Regions from separate parts of the Acidaminococcus sp. AM05-11 genome, predicted to be linked through region 2. Evidence: predicted binding sites of a transcription regulator. Region 2 holds the regulator's gene; each other region holds the start of a gene.
What was found. Region 2 encodes HrcA, which represses chaperone genes, less so after heat shock. Its sites were predicted from a motif close to TGTTAGCACTCNNNTNANNNGAGTGCTAACA; they were not measured.
Positions count from the first base shown of each region.

Region 1: DW089_RS00285 (Hsp20/alpha crystallin family protein) is a predicted target of HrcA. The motif match lies at 2,290-2,320, and genes of this name have one in related genera.
Region 3: groES (co-chaperone GroES) is a predicted target of HrcA. The motif match lies at 2,344-2,374, and genes of this name have one in related genera.

Region 1 covers NZ_QRMX01000001.1:50,075-54,806, reverse strand. The annotation lists gene DW089_RS00300 (energy-coupling factor ABC transporter ATP-binding protein) at 1-88, opposite strand, end outside; gene DW089_RS00295 (energy-coupling factor ABC transporter ATP-binding protein) at 81-953, opposite strand; gene DW089_RS00290 (tryptophan transporter) at 946-1,515, opposite strand; gene DW089_RS00285 (Hsp20/alpha crystallin family protein) at 1,717-2,160, opposite strand; gene DW089_RS00280 (TIGR04076 family protein) at 2,405-2,671, opposite strand; gene DW089_RS00275 (C39 family peptidase) at 2,683-3,486, opposite strand; gene DW089_RS00270 (heat-shock protein Hsp90) at 3,635-3,976, shown strand; tRNA gene DW089_RS00265 (tRNA-Lys) at 4,128-4,203, shown strand; gene DW089_RS00260 (hypothetical protein) at 4,435-4,732, shown strand, end outside.
Region 2 covers NZ_QRMX01000005.1:158,825-163,556, reverse strand. The annotation lists gene dnaK (molecular chaperone DnaK) at 1-1,234, opposite strand, end outside; gene grpE (nucleotide exchange factor GrpE) at 1,293-1,895, opposite strand; gene hrcA (heat-inducible transcriptional repressor HrcA) at 1,905-2,948, opposite strand; gene hemW (radical SAM family heme chaperone HemW) at 3,041-4,210, opposite strand; gene ttdB (L(+)-tartrate dehydratase subunit beta) at 4,342-4,732, opposite strand, start outside.
Region 3 covers NZ_QRMX01000005.1:19,554-24,285, forward strand. The annotation lists gene DW089_RS04100 (3D domain-containing protein) at 1-602, shown strand, start outside; gene rnmV (ribonuclease M5) at 624-1,169, shown strand; gene rsmA (16S rRNA (adenine(1518)-N(6)/adenine(1519)-N(6))-dimethyltransferase RsmA) at 1,181-2,038, shown strand; gene DW089_RS04115 (cysteine-rich small domain-containing protein) at 2,035-2,271, shown strand; gene groES (co-chaperone GroES) at 2,420-2,707, shown strand; gene groL (chaperonin GroEL) at 2,774-4,405, shown strand; gene DW089_RS04130 (hypothetical protein) at 4,575-4,732, shown strand, end outside.

The DNA of each region.
Region 1 (4,732 bases), on a different contig from region 2:
CTTCCCCGTCTTCAATGGTGCAGGTAATGTCCTGAAGCACCGGGATGCCCCGGCGGTAGGCAAAGTTTACAGCACTTGCTTCAATCATGGGTCAGCGTCCCCCTTCTTTGGAATTTTTGCGTCAATTCTTCTTCGGCTTCCAGCTCATTGCGCCAGTCGCCCAGTTTGATCTGGAACCGTTTTTCCAGGCCCAGCTTCACCTGCCACAGTTCCGGCAGGTTTTCCCGCAGGTCTTCCCGCTCGTAGACGGCCTGGGCAGCTTCCTCAAAGCGGCCTTGGACCACCGCTTCCCCGCCGCTGATTAACACCAGATCCGTCAGGTAGGGGAGCAGGTAGTTCAGGTCATGTTCCACCACCACTACGGTCATCTGCTGCTGCCGGTAGATTTTGTGCACCAGGGCATACAGGGACCGGGCTCCGTCCGGATCCAGGGCCGAAACCGGTTCGTCCAAAATCAGGATTTCCGGCTGACAGGCCAGTACAGACGCCAGCAGCAGCCGCTGCCGCTGGCCCCCGGACAATTCGTCCAGCTGGTAATTTTCCCGGCCAGGAAGGCCTACCTCTGCCAGGGCCTGGGACACCCGGGCATCCACTTCATCTGGAGAAAAACCATGGTTCAAAAGGCCAAAGGCAATTTCTTCTCCCGCCGTCAGGGACACCATCTGGCTTTCATAGTCGTCCAGCATAATTCCCACCCGCATGGCCAGTTCAGAAATTTTCTTGCCCTGGATATTTTCTCCCAAAACTTCTACCGAGCCGTGGTACCTTCCGCCATAATAATGGGGGACAATTCCCGTCATGGCCTTGCACAGGGTGGTTTTTCCAGCGCCGCTGGGACCGGCGATGGCCGTAAAGGAGCCTTCCTTGATGGTCAGGTTGATATCCTTCAGCACCAGGTCGCTGTTCAGGTATTCAAAATAAAAATCGGAAATCCGAATTGCCGCTTCACTCATGTTGTCCACCCTCCGTTGCAAAGAAAATCTTCCGGACCGGGCCGTACAGGGCCTGGGTTACCAGGGCGTTCACCAGGGCAATCACAGCTACCAGAGGCAGCATGGCCCGGATCCACACAACCAAAGGCAAACCCAGAACCAATTTCAGAATATGGGTAAATACTGACCCGCTGACAAAGGTGGCCAAAAAGCCCACAATAAAGGGTTTTACCCGCAGGTTTTCCAAATGGGTCAGGGCAAAGGCCTTTACCAGAATGCAGGCAGTAGCTGCGCCGCACAGTTCACTGGCCAGGTTGCCCAGGGGAAACGCGGATTTAGAGGAGGGAATCAGGGTCAAGCCGGCCACAAAGCCTATTCCCAGGGCCCGGCTCAGGCTGGGACGGGTCAGGCAAATGGTAATGGAATACATGGCAATGGTCCAGTTGGGGGTTACGCCTCCTACGTTGGGGCTGATGGTGTGCAGAATAACGCCGATTGCCAGCAAAAGAGCGGTGACTGCCACCCAGCGATGGGTGTCCCGAGCTGCTTCGACAGTAATTAACTCCGGAATTTGTTTTTCCATTGACCGTTGCTCCTTTTTTCGCAATTTTTTCAAAAACTATTGTAAATTATAGTTTACGTGGGATAGAAGGTGTTGTCAAGGGTGTTTCCTCCAGAAAACATTGTCTCCTTTGCAGGTGCACACATAAAGAAATCCCGGAGCCATACTTGCGTATGACTCCGGGATTCTCTCCGGAACCCTCCCTGAGGGTTCCCTTCCTCGTTATCCTTCGATAGCGATATATTTCTTGGTTTCTTCTTTCTGAGGTTCTTTCTTAGGAATGCTCAATTGCAGGATGCCGTTTTCGTATTTGGCTTTCACATCGGCCTCGGTGATATTTTCCCCTACATAAACCGTACGGGCACATTCACCATAGGAACGTTCACGGCGGATATATTGCCCTTTCTTATCCTTCTCATCCTTGTCCAAACCCTTGGAAGCCCGGATGGTCAGATAGCCATTTTCCAACTGCGCCTTGATTTCCTCTTTCTTGAAGCCCGGCAGATCGATATCCAGTTCGTAGTGGTCACCCACGTCCCGAATGTCCATCTTCATCATGTTTCTGCCATGTTTCCCGTACAAAGGATTCCGGCTGCTGAACATATCATCAAAATCATCCATCAAATCTTCAAAACCATTTTCATCGAATACACTAGGCAGTAACATAAGCCATTCCTCCGTTCATCTTGGCCATGAAGGTCAGCTTTTGGAACTACCGAAAGGCTATTGCAACGGTTCTTTTTGGGAACCCTTTCCTTGGTCTCTCCTTCGTTCTGGTTATAATATACCACTTGTTGTTAGCACTGTCAATAGTTGAGTGCTAATTAGTCAAAGTTTTTTACTATTTTTTCTTATTCACCGCAAAACGGCCCTTCCCACCTGGGGGAAAGGCCGTCCGTTTTTTTCTGGGTTAATTTGTTTTTTCTACAGTGATTTCAAAAATATTGATTACGTCCGCATCCGGGCAGGCTACCCGCAGGGTATTGCCCTTCATGCCGGGGATGATGCCCCCGTAGCGGAGAATGTCGATATAGGGAAACAGCACGTGCTGGGCCATGGGGCAAAGCTGTCCCCGCTGGGTATCCCAGTCAAAGGTACAGCCGGCTGTATGGCCGTGGTGGCAGCCCCTGGGGCCCTTTTTGTCCACCACCCGAATGGTAATCTTGGGTCTTGTCATCAGCCGCCTCCTTACTGCCCGTCCGGGTACGCTACCAAAAACAGGTTGTGATTGCCCCCTTCGCTTTCCGGGAAGGAACCAAACATATCAAACAGGGCAAAGAACCGGGCCGCCGGATAAATCCCGTAGCCGTCCTGGTTATGGTCCGTGGTATCGTAAGGGTCCGCCATGATGACTACATCATCCTGGGGATTTTCCGTACCCATATCATCATAGCCGATGATATCCTGCCAATGGCCGCCCCAGTCGATCCAGCATACCATAATGGGACGCCCCTGCTGGAGGAAGCGTTTGATATCTTCCGGGCCAAAGGTCTTGCCTTTCCGGGCATAGTCCGTGGAACTGATGGTCTTAAAGCCCCCCACCTTTTGGAAAATGTCTTCCATTTGGGCCATGGTGGTGCCGGGATACCCCTCCGGGAAGCCGTTTACCTTCAGGTCCTTGCAGGAATGGCGCAGGTCCGCCAGCTTTTGCTCCGACCAACCGTCCCGCTTGCCGTACCAGTTGAGCACCATCAGGGCCGCGGCCGGTCCACAGGACCATTCACTGGACTGCTGGAGGGTCTGGAAATGGGGCAGCAGGAGGAGGGAGCCTTTGCCCTTCATATGGTAAAAATCCGGGTGGGCAAAATAGGGATCCGGCTGGTGGTCCAACTGCCGGTCAATGGAGGCAGCCCCCTCATTGACGGTTATTTTGGCCGCTCCCGGGATTTTCATATCATTGGTATAATCTGCTGCCTGGACGGGAAAATGCAGTCCCAAGCTCAAGCACAGGGCCAGCAGCCCCAAGGAAAACAGTTTTTTGGTCTTTTGCATATTACATCCTTTCTGCAGGAAAGTCCTGCCATCTCCAAGAAACTTACTATGGAATTTATTATAAAGGATTTTCCCAAAAAAACCTAGCGCTCCCCCTAAATTGGGTGTATAATGTAATAAAAGTTATTACAATAGAGGATGGATCATCATGGATAAACACGAGGAAATTGTTGCTGAAGTGAAAAATCTGGTTGCTGCGCCCAGCGTTTACGGCGGCTTAAAAGAACTGGCCCAGAAATGGCTGGATGCAGAAGGCACTGCTGCCCAAGCCAATCTGACCGCTCTGCTCCATGCGGCCCTGAAGGAAGATGTCAACACCATCGATGCGGTCATTCCTTTCTTTGCTTCCGAAGCAGCCAAAAAAGCGTTCGGCGCTGACCAAGCTGCCCAAATGCTGGCCAAGGCCCAGGAAGTCAAGGCAAGCGGCGGCAAATACTGCTTCTGCCCGGCCTGCACCGCCGGAGCCAAACTGCTGGAATTGTTGGCCTAAGGGCTCACCAGGGAAGGTAATTCCTTCCCTGGCTTTTTTCTGTCCAAACCAAGGATAGGACCACTGAGCAGCGGCACAAACATTAATTTCACGAAAATAGCCCTTGACAATATTCCTCAAAATCCGCTATAATTATAAAGCTGTTTCTTATGATTCACTAGCTCAGTTGGTAGAGCACCTGACTTTTAATCAGGGTGTCCCGGGTTCAAGTCCCGGGTGGATCACCAAAATCCCAAGGAGTAGGCCAAAAGCCTGCTCCTTTTTTTTTCCCCAAGCCTGACCCGGGACAAAACGAGCCTCCCGATAGTTCCTGCGTCCCAATTTTTCGCCAAAAAGGTTCAGAAAAATTCATTACTTCATGATATAATAAATAAAATATACTTTTCGGTTCATCCATCCCACGAGAGAGAAAGGAGGCAGCAGGCCAGCCTGTTTCCCTGGCTGGTCCGCTCGAATTCATGAAGAAAAAACTTTTGGTTCCTCTTTTGGCAGCCGCGTTAACCCTGGTATCCCTTCCTGCTTACGCGGATTTTGCCAAATGGGCTGATCCCACCCATTCCTTTAAAAAGGATCAAACGATCTACACCGCCGTAGTCAATACCGATGCCCTTTCCAAGCAAATGGCTTCCAACGCCCATTCCTTCCAGGTCATTTTTAACCAAAAGGCTGCCGCCATCAAAAACCCGAAAATCATCACGGCACCGCTGCCAGGAACCCTGGCAATCCTGCCCGGCAGTGAGGCCAGCGCCCCCCAGG
Region 2 (4,732 bases):
GTACATGGATATCTACAGCCGGCTGGTTATCAGCAGCGGTGGAGAATACCTGTTTCTTGGAGGTAGGAATGGTGGTGTTCCGGTCAATGATCTTGGTCATTACGCCGCCCATGGTTTCAATACCCAGGGACAGAGGAGTAACATCCAGCAGCAGAACGTCTTTTACATCGCCTGCCAGTACGCCGGCCTGAATGGCAGCGCCCATAGCAACGCATTCATCAGGGTTTACGCCGTGAGCAGGATCCTGGCCCAGGGTTCTCTTGATGGCTTCCTGAACAGCAGGAATACGGGAAGAACCGCCTACCAGCAGAATCTTGTTGATGTCTTTGGGGCTCAGGTTAGCATCGGACAGGGCTCTGTGGGTGCAGTCGATGGTCCGGTCAACCAGGTCGCTGGTCATTTCGTCAAATTTGGCTCTGGTCAGGTCCATATCCAGATGCTGCGGGCCATTGGCGCCTGCGGTAATGAACGGCAGGTTGATGTTGGTGGTCAGCATGTTGGACAGTTCAATCTTGGCCTTTTCAGCAGCTTCACGAATCCGCTGCATAGCCATCTTGTCGCCGGTCAGGTCAATGCCGGTGTCTTTCTTGAATTCGTCGGTCATCCAGTTCATGATGCGCTGGTCGAAGTCATCGCCGCCCAGGTGGGTATCACCGTTGGTGGATTTTACTTCGAATACGCCGTCGCCCAGTTCCAAAATGGACACATCGAAGGTGCCGCCGCCCAGGTCATAAACCAGGATGGTATGGTCATCGGTCTTATCAATGCCGTAAGCCAGTGCAGCTGCGGTAGGTTCGTTGATAATCCGTTTTACTTCCAAACCGGCAATCCGGCCAGCGTCCTTGGTGGCCTGCCGTTGGCTGTCGTTGAAGTAGGCAGGAACCGTAATAACGGCTTCCGTTACTTTTTCGCCCAGGTAGCGTTCTGCATCGCCCTTCATCTTTTCCAGAATCATGGCAGAAATCTGTTCCGGGGTGTAGTCCTTGCCATCAATGGTCACGGTGTATTTGGTGCCCATGTGCCGTTTGATGGAGCTGATGGTCCGTTCCGGGTTGGACACAGCCTGGCGTTTGGCCAGCTGGCCTACCAGTCTTTCACCATTTTTGGTGAAGCCTACAACGGAAGGAGTCAGACGGCCGCCTTCCTGGGTGGTGATTACCGTAGGTTCGCCGCCTTCCATAACGGCTACAACGGAGTTGGTGGTACCTAAGTCAATACCTATAATCTTAGACATAATGAATTCCTCCTGTCAAATCTCGCTTCTTACGCTTTACGCAAAGGTTATCTATTGATTAAGAGTTACGCACAACACGAACCTTGGAATGGCGGATGACCTTGTCGCCGATCTTGTAGCCCTTTTCCAGGACCAGATCCACGCTTTCATCCGGCAGGTCAGGGTTCCCGCCCTGCATAACGGCCTCATGAATGTTGGGATCGAAGGGTTTTCCTTCCGCAGGAATTTCCTCGATGGACAGATTCTTGAGGGCTTTTTCAAACTGCTTGTGGATTTTTTCCATCCCCACTTGGATGGCGCTGGTATCAGTGGAGTTCTTCAGGCTTTCTTCCGCCCGTTCGAAGTTGTCCAGCACCTTCAAAAACTCCTTGGAAACCTGGGCCGTAACAAACTGGCTCAGCTGTTCCCGTTCTTCATTGTTGCGCTTTCTGAAGTTATCGAAATCTGCCTGCAATCTTAAAAGACGGTTTTGCAGGTCCTGGATTTCCTTGGCCTGTGCGTCAAGCTTGGCATCCTTGGGATCCACGGCTTCTGCTTTGCCGTCCTCAGTCTGGGCCTTGGCATCTGCCTTTTCAGCAGCCTGTGCGGCGGCTTGTGCCTGTGCTTCAGTTTCAGCTGCGGCAGTAGTTTCTTCTTTTACCTTCTGCTGTTCTTCTACCATAGTTCCTCCCTACTTTTCGTCTATTTTACTCATAACCACCCGTAGGTAATCATGCAGGTAATCCATAACGGAAATTACTTTCTTGTACTCCATGCGGGTTGGCCCCAGTACGGCCAGGGTTCCAATCACCTGTCCGTTCAGCCGGTAGGTGGCCTGAATCATGCTGCAATCTTGAATGCCGGAGAATTTGTTTTCGCTGCCAATGGTCACGCGCATGCCCGAATGGGCACTGTCCGCTTTCAGCATATCCTTGAGCATCTGCTCCTCTTCCAGGACGCTGAGCAGCTCCTTGATCCGTTCTGGATCCCGAAATTCCGGCTGGCTCAGCAGCTGCTTGGTGCCTCCCAGGAACATCTTGTCCTCACTTTGTCCGGACTGCATTTGCCGGATTCCCTTGATCAGGGAAACGTACAGGGCTTTGTCCCCTTGGAGGGTGTCGCGCACTTCTTGCAGAACCGCATCGGTGATATCGTTCAGCTTCATCCCATGAAGTCTGTTGGTCACCCGTTCTGCCAGGGCATCCATTTCCATCTTGCTCATGCCGGCAGGGATTTGGATTACACCATTATCCATCTGCCCGTCATCTTCTACGATGCACAAAATGGCTTGATGCTCATTCAGGGGCAGGAACCGGATATAGGAAAAAGCACTTTCCCGGTCCTTGTTGGCCAGCACCACGGACACGTTCTTGCTCATCCTGGATAATATCTTGGCGGTGGACTGAAAAATGTCGTCGATGCTGTGTACCCGTTCCCGGTACCAGCTGTTGATCAGCGCCACATCATTGGGTGAGAGGGTGTCCGGTTTCACCAGAGAATCCACGTAGTAGCGGTAGGCTGCTGCGGAGGGAATCCGGCCAGCCGAAGTGTGCGGCTGCTCCAAATAGCCCAAAAGCTCCAGGTCGGACATTTCGTTCCTGATGGTAGCGGGGCTGATTCCCAGGTTGTATTTTCTGGCGATGGTGCGAGATCCTACAGGCTCAGCCGTTTCGATATAATCTTCAATGATGAGTTGAAGTATTTTTTTCTTGCGGTCACTTAGCACTGTAATCATCTCTTTTCTAGATTGTTAGCACTCAAACCATTGGAGTGCTAACATCTAATGGTAAAGATACACCTATTTAGTCAAATTGTCAATACTTTTGACTAAATATTTTTTTCTTTTTTAGCCTCCGGCGGCACCGTGAGAAAAGTCTCAAAGGCCAGATTCCCAAAGCGCATGCCCTGGGGCGTCAGGTGGATATTGTCCCCCTCCTGCTCCAGCCAGCCCCGGGATTGGCACTCCTCCCAGGCTGTTTCATAAAAGGGAAAGAAGGCCGTTCCCGTGCGCTCCTGAAACTCCATCAGGTTCAGCCCCTGCCGGGTTCTCAGGCTCATAAAGACCAGCTCCTCCCGACGGATTTCCGGGGTGAGGGTTTCCACTTCCAGGGGTTTTCCTTCAATATATTCCCGGATACCCGCAGGATTGGTTTCCCGACGCTTACCATTAAACCGGCAGGCCCCGCAGCCAAAGGCCATATAGGGCAGGTAATGCCAGTATACCTGGTTGTGGAGGGACTCCTGGCCGGGCCGGGCGAAGTTGGCGATTTCGTAGCGCTGGTACCCGGCCTGGGGCAGGGCGTCCATCAGGTAGTCGTACATGGCGTCCACCGCCTCGTCAGGGGGCAGGCTCAGCTGCCCCTTGGCCAGCTGCCGCTCCAGCTGGGTCCCCTCCTCTACAGTCAGGCCGTAGACGGAAATATGGTCCACGCCGGTGGCAATCAGCTTCTGTAGGGAATCCTGGACTCCCGCCAGGGTCTGGGTGGGATACCCGTAGATTAAGTCCCCGCTAATCCGGGCAAAACCGGCCTCCCGGGCCAGCTGCACAGCCTCCGCCGCCTCCTCTGCCGTGTGGATACGGCCCATCAGGGCCAGCTCCCCGGGCTGGAAGGATTGGATTCCCATACTCAGCCGGTCAAAGCCCAGCTGGCGATAGGCCCGGAGACTTTCCAGGGTTACCGTGCCCGGATTGGCTTCCAGGGTAGCCTCTGCCGGGTGCTGCCAGAACCTCCGGTCCTTCAGGGCCTGGACAATTTGGGCCAGCAGCTCCGGGGGCAGGACGCTGGGCGTACCACCGCCAAAGTAGATGGTAGCCGTAGGGCTCAGCGGCAGGTCCGGCTCATAGGCGCGAATTTCCTCCACCAGCCGCCGGGTATACGCTTCCATTACCTGGGGAGACTGGATCTGATAGGAAGCAAAATCACAATAGCAGCATTTATGGACGCAAAAAGGAATATGAATGTAGATACCTTGGTACAATTGCCAGCGTGGCCGCATGGAGTTCTCCCCTCTTTCTGTACATTTCGCAAGTTCCTACCTATTGTAGCACAAATGGGACCGGGGAGAAAACGGCGGCAGTAAAACAAAAAAGCCATGCCGCAGCATGACTTTTTTGTACCCATCTTACTTTATTTAATGAAACCTACGTGTTTGCTGATGTCTTCATAGACTTTCTCAGCGGTGGCCTTGAATTGCTTCTTGTTTTCTTCAAACAGGTTGCCGCCGTGGGTATCTACAGCCACGATCAAGGGTCCCAATTCTTCTACTTCGCTGGTCCACAGGGTTTCCGGCATACCCAGGTCTTTCCATTGGGCATCAATGATTTTCTTGAAATGCACAGCGGAAACTACAGCACAGCCAGCAGGGAATACGCAGAAAATGGTTTTGTGTTCTTTGCAGGCTTCCATGGTGTCTTGGCCCATGCCACCCTTGCCCACAATCAGCTTTACGCCAGTTTGTTCAATGAAGGCTTTTTCGAACTTTTCCATACGCATGGAAGTGGTAGGTCCAATGGATACC
Region 3 (4,732 bases), 140 kb from region 2:
ATCCCGCTTTGGATTCAGAAGCGAAACCAGATATGACCATTAATGTCATTTCTCCCACTACCCAGCTGGGTACGGATACGGAAGAAATCCCGTATGACGTGCAGCTGCGGAACAATGATGATCTGCCCCGGGGCAGACGAAATGTAGTGTCTCCCGGCCAAAACGGACAGGTGAAAATCACCTATCGGACCATTAAAGTGGGAGATGCAGTGGTAAAACGGGAACTGCAGCGGGAAGTAATCGCTGAACCTGTTCCTGAAATCGTGGAAGTGGGTACCGGCAACAACAATATGCTGGAAACTTCCCGTGGCTATGTGCGTTACCGTTCCGCCAGAACGGTGGAAGCCTCTGCCTATACCCTGGCAGAAGGCAGTGGTACGGGACTTACCTCCACAGGTGTGGTGCCCTACCACGGAATTGTGGCCGTGGATCCGGACGTAATCCCTTATGGGACCCGGATGTATATTCCTGGCTACGGTTTTGCTGTAGCAGGTGACTGCGGCGGTGCCATCAACGGCAATCGGATCGACCTTTACATGGATGACTATGGTGATGCCATAGCCTGGGGCCGACGACAAGTAACCATGTATATCTTAGAATAAAAAACGTTACAGGAGAAAAAAGTGCTGAAGGAAGTACTCATTGTAGAAGGAAAAATGGACACCGTAGCGGTCAAGAAGGCAGTGGATGCTGAGACTATAGAAACCGGTGGCTTTACCTTGGCACCCTATACCCTGGACCTGATTAAAGCAGCCTATGAAAAGCGCGGGATCATCATTATGACCGACCCCGACGGCGCAGGGGACCGCATCCGGAAGTTTCTGACGGAGCGTTTCCCGAACGCCGGGCAGGCCTTTGTGCCTAAGGCGGAAGCCCTGGCCCACCACGATGTGGGTATTGAACAGGCGCAGCCGGAGGCCATCCGCAAAGCTCTTTCCAAGGTGCATTTTCAGGAAATGAATCCCCGAAAGGAATTTTCCTCTCGGGATTTATTTTTGTCCGGGTTGTCCGGCAGTCCTGAGGCCGCCAGGCGGCGGGACCGGGTAGGGGCCATCTTGGGCATTGGCTACGGCAATGCCAAGCAGTTGGTCAGTCGTTTAAACAATTACGGCATCACCCGGGAAGAATTCCGCCAAGCGGTGGCCCAGGTAGCTGAAGAAGAGAAGTAGGGAGGAACAGTATGCTGCATCCTGTCATTGCCAGTCGGGAAGTGACCCATTATATTTTGCAGACCTTTGGGCTGAAGGCCAAGAAGCGCTTTGGCCAGAATTTCCTCATTAATGAAAAGGTGGTGCAGGCCATTGCCCAGGCTGCCCAAATTGGACCTGGGGACCTGGTACTGGAAATCGGTCCGGGCATTGGTACCCTGACCCAGGCCCTGGCGGAAACCGGCGCCCAGGTAAAAAGTGTGGAAATCGACCAAAGCCTTTTGCCGGTACTGGCCAAAACCCTGGAAGGTTACACCAATGTGGAAATTATTCCTGGGGACGTGCTGAAAGTGGATTTGGGGGAGATTACCCAGCACGAACCTTTCACGGTAGCTGCCAATCTGCCCTACTACATTACCACTCCGATTATTTTTGCTCTCCTGGAACAGCAGCTGCCCCTGAAACGGCTGGTGGTTATGGTCCAGAAGGAAGTGGCTGAACGGATGACTGCTGGCCCGGGCACCAAGGATTACGGTCCCCTGTCCCTGGCTCTCCAGTACTACTCCGAGCCCCGGTTAGCGCTTTCCGTGCCGGCCCGGGATTTCATGCCGGCACCCAAGGTGGATTCCATGGTAGTGGTTTGTGAAAAACGGGAGCAGCCGCCGGTGGACGCAGATCCCAAGCTGTTTTTCCAGGTGGTGCGGGCAGCCTTTTCCCAGCGGCGGAAAATGCTCAGCAATTGTCTAAAGAGTCTGGGGCTCTCCAGTGACCAGGTAAAGACCCTGATGGAACGGGCAGGGATTGACGGCAAGCGCCGGGGAGAATCTCTTTCCATGGAAGAATTTGGCAAACTGACCAAAGCCTACGCCGAAAGCCTGAAGCAAGCATGAGCCAGCGGTATAAATTCTTTTCTCACAAGGACTGTGAATTTTTCCCCTGCCACCCTGGGGCGGACCGGGAAAACTTCAACTGTCTGTTCTGCTTCTGTCCCCTGTATGCTTTGGGGGAGAACTGCGGCGGCAGCTACAGCCTGCTGCCAAATGGCGTAAAGGATTGCAGCCGCTGCCTGTATCCCCATGAAAAAGAGCATTACGATGCCATAATGGCCAAACTGAAAAAATAAAAAATCAAGCCTTTTGAAAAAAATAGTCAAAGGGCTTGATTTTTTTTTGAAACATGCTATTATAGGTAATGTAGTTAGCACTCCTGTTAAATGAGTGCTAATAAAATCAAAAACACCAATTTGTGATATAAGAAAGGGGATTCGTAACATGTTAAAGCCTTTGGATGACCATGTTGTAGTAGAACCGATTGTACAAGAGGAGAAAACCAGTTCCGGTTTGTATCTGCCCGATACGGCCCACAAGGATAAACCTCAGACTGGCAAAGTGATTGCCGTTGGTACCGGTCGTCTGCTGGACAATGGTACGAGAGTTGCCTCCGAAGTTAAGGTGGGGGATGTGGTTGTATTCGCCAAATACTCCGGCAGCGATGTAACGCTGGATGAAAAAGATTACATCATCCTGAGAGACAGCGATATCCTGGCTGTTGTAGAGTAAGCAATTCCTCTCTGCAAGCAAGACACAATTACCCGATAGAATTTGGAATTAAGGAGAGATTTCAGAATGGCTAAAATGATTAAATTTGATGAAGATGCTCGCCGCGGCCTGGAACGCGGTGTCAATGCCCTGGCTGATGCTGTTAAAGTAACCTTGGGACCCAAGGGCCGCAACGTTGTTCTTGAAAAGAAATTCGGTTCTCCTACCATCACCAACGATGGCGTAACCATTGCTAAAGATATTGAACTGGAAGATCCGTTTGAAAACATGGGCGCTGCCCTGGTGCGTGAGGTTGCTACCAAAACCAACGATATCGCTGGCGACGGCACTACCACCGCTACGGTTCTGGCCCAATCCATTGTGCACGAAGGCATGAAGAACGTAGTAGCCGGTGCCAACCCCATGGTTCTGAAGAAGGGCATCAAGAAAGCTACCGATGTTCTAGTTGAAGAACTGAAGAAGAGCGCACAAGATGTTAAGACCAAAGAAGAAAAAGCTCAGGTTGCTTCCATCTCCGCTGGGGATGAAGAAATCGGCGGCTTGATTGCCGATGCTATGGAAAAAGTTGGCAACGATGGCGTAATTACCGTTGAAGAATCCAAGACCATGGATACTTCCCTGGAAACTGTAGAAGGTATGCAATTCGACCGCGGCTACATTTCCCCGTACATGGTAACGGATCCGGATAAGATGGAATCCGTAATGTCCAACCCGTACGTATTCATTACGGACCGGAAGATCACCCTGATCAACGACATTATGCCCCTTCTGGAAAAAGTGGTTCAACAAGGCCGTGAACTGCTGATCATTGCTGAAGACGTGGAAGGCGAAGCTCTGGCTACCTTGGTTGTAAACAGACTGCGTGGCACCTTCAAGGCTGTAGCTGTTAAGGCTCCTGGCTTTGGTGATCGCCGCAAGGCTATGCTCCAGGATATTGCTACCCTGACCGGTGCAACCGTAATCAGTGAAGAAGTTGGCCGTAAACTGGACAGCGCTTCCCTGCAAGACCTGGGTACCTGCGGCCAAGTTCGGGTAACCAAGGATATGACCACCATTGTTGATGGCGGCGGCGACAAACAAGCCATTGCTGACCGGGTTGCTTCCATCCGTGCCCAGATTCCGGAAACCACTTCTACTTTCGATAAAGAAAAACTGCAAGAACGTTTGGCTAAATTGTCCGGCGGCGTAGCTGTAATCAAAGTTGGTGCTGCTACCGAAACCGAACTGAAAGACAAGAAACTGAGAATCGAAGATGCCCTGAACGCTACCCGCGCTGCTGTGGCTGAAGGTATTGTTGCCGGCGGTGGTACCGCTCTGCTGCAAGTACAGCCTGCTCTGGAAGAACTGGCTGCTGCAGCTGAAGGCGATGAAAAGACCGGCGTTGAAATCGTAAAACGCGCCATTGAAGCTCCGGTTCGTCAAATCGCTGACAACGCAGGCCTGGAAGGCGCTGTGATTGTTGAAGCTGTGAAGAAAGCTGAAAAGGGCATTGGCTTCAACGCTCTGACTGGCGAATATGTTGACATGATCAAATCCGGTATTGTGGATCCCTGCAAAGTAACCCGCAGCGCTCTGCAAAATGCAGCCTCCATCGCTTCCATGATTCTGACCACGGAAGCTGTTGTAGCTGACAAACCGGCTAAGGAAGCTGCTCCTGCTGCTCCTGGCATGGGCGGCGGAATGCCTGGAATGATGTAAGCATCAGCTAGGTTTCTGAACCTTAAAAAACCGCATGGAGATTTCCTCCGTGCGGTTTTTTCATAACTGGAAAGCAATTTTCGGTCCGGGTTTTGCTTTTTGCTGTCCTTAGGGCAGAAAGCATGGTAAGATAAAGGGAGTGTTCAGGGCAGAAAAAGGAGGCGGTATAATGGACAAAGAAGAATTTATCAAACGGCTGGAACAGGAAGGCCGCTATGATACCCCGCTGATTCTGCAGTATGCCGGCTGGCTGGAGAAGGAAAGCGCCAAGCTGAATATCCCTCCAGAGAAACTTTACGACAAGGAGTGGCTGGCAGGCGGTTCCAT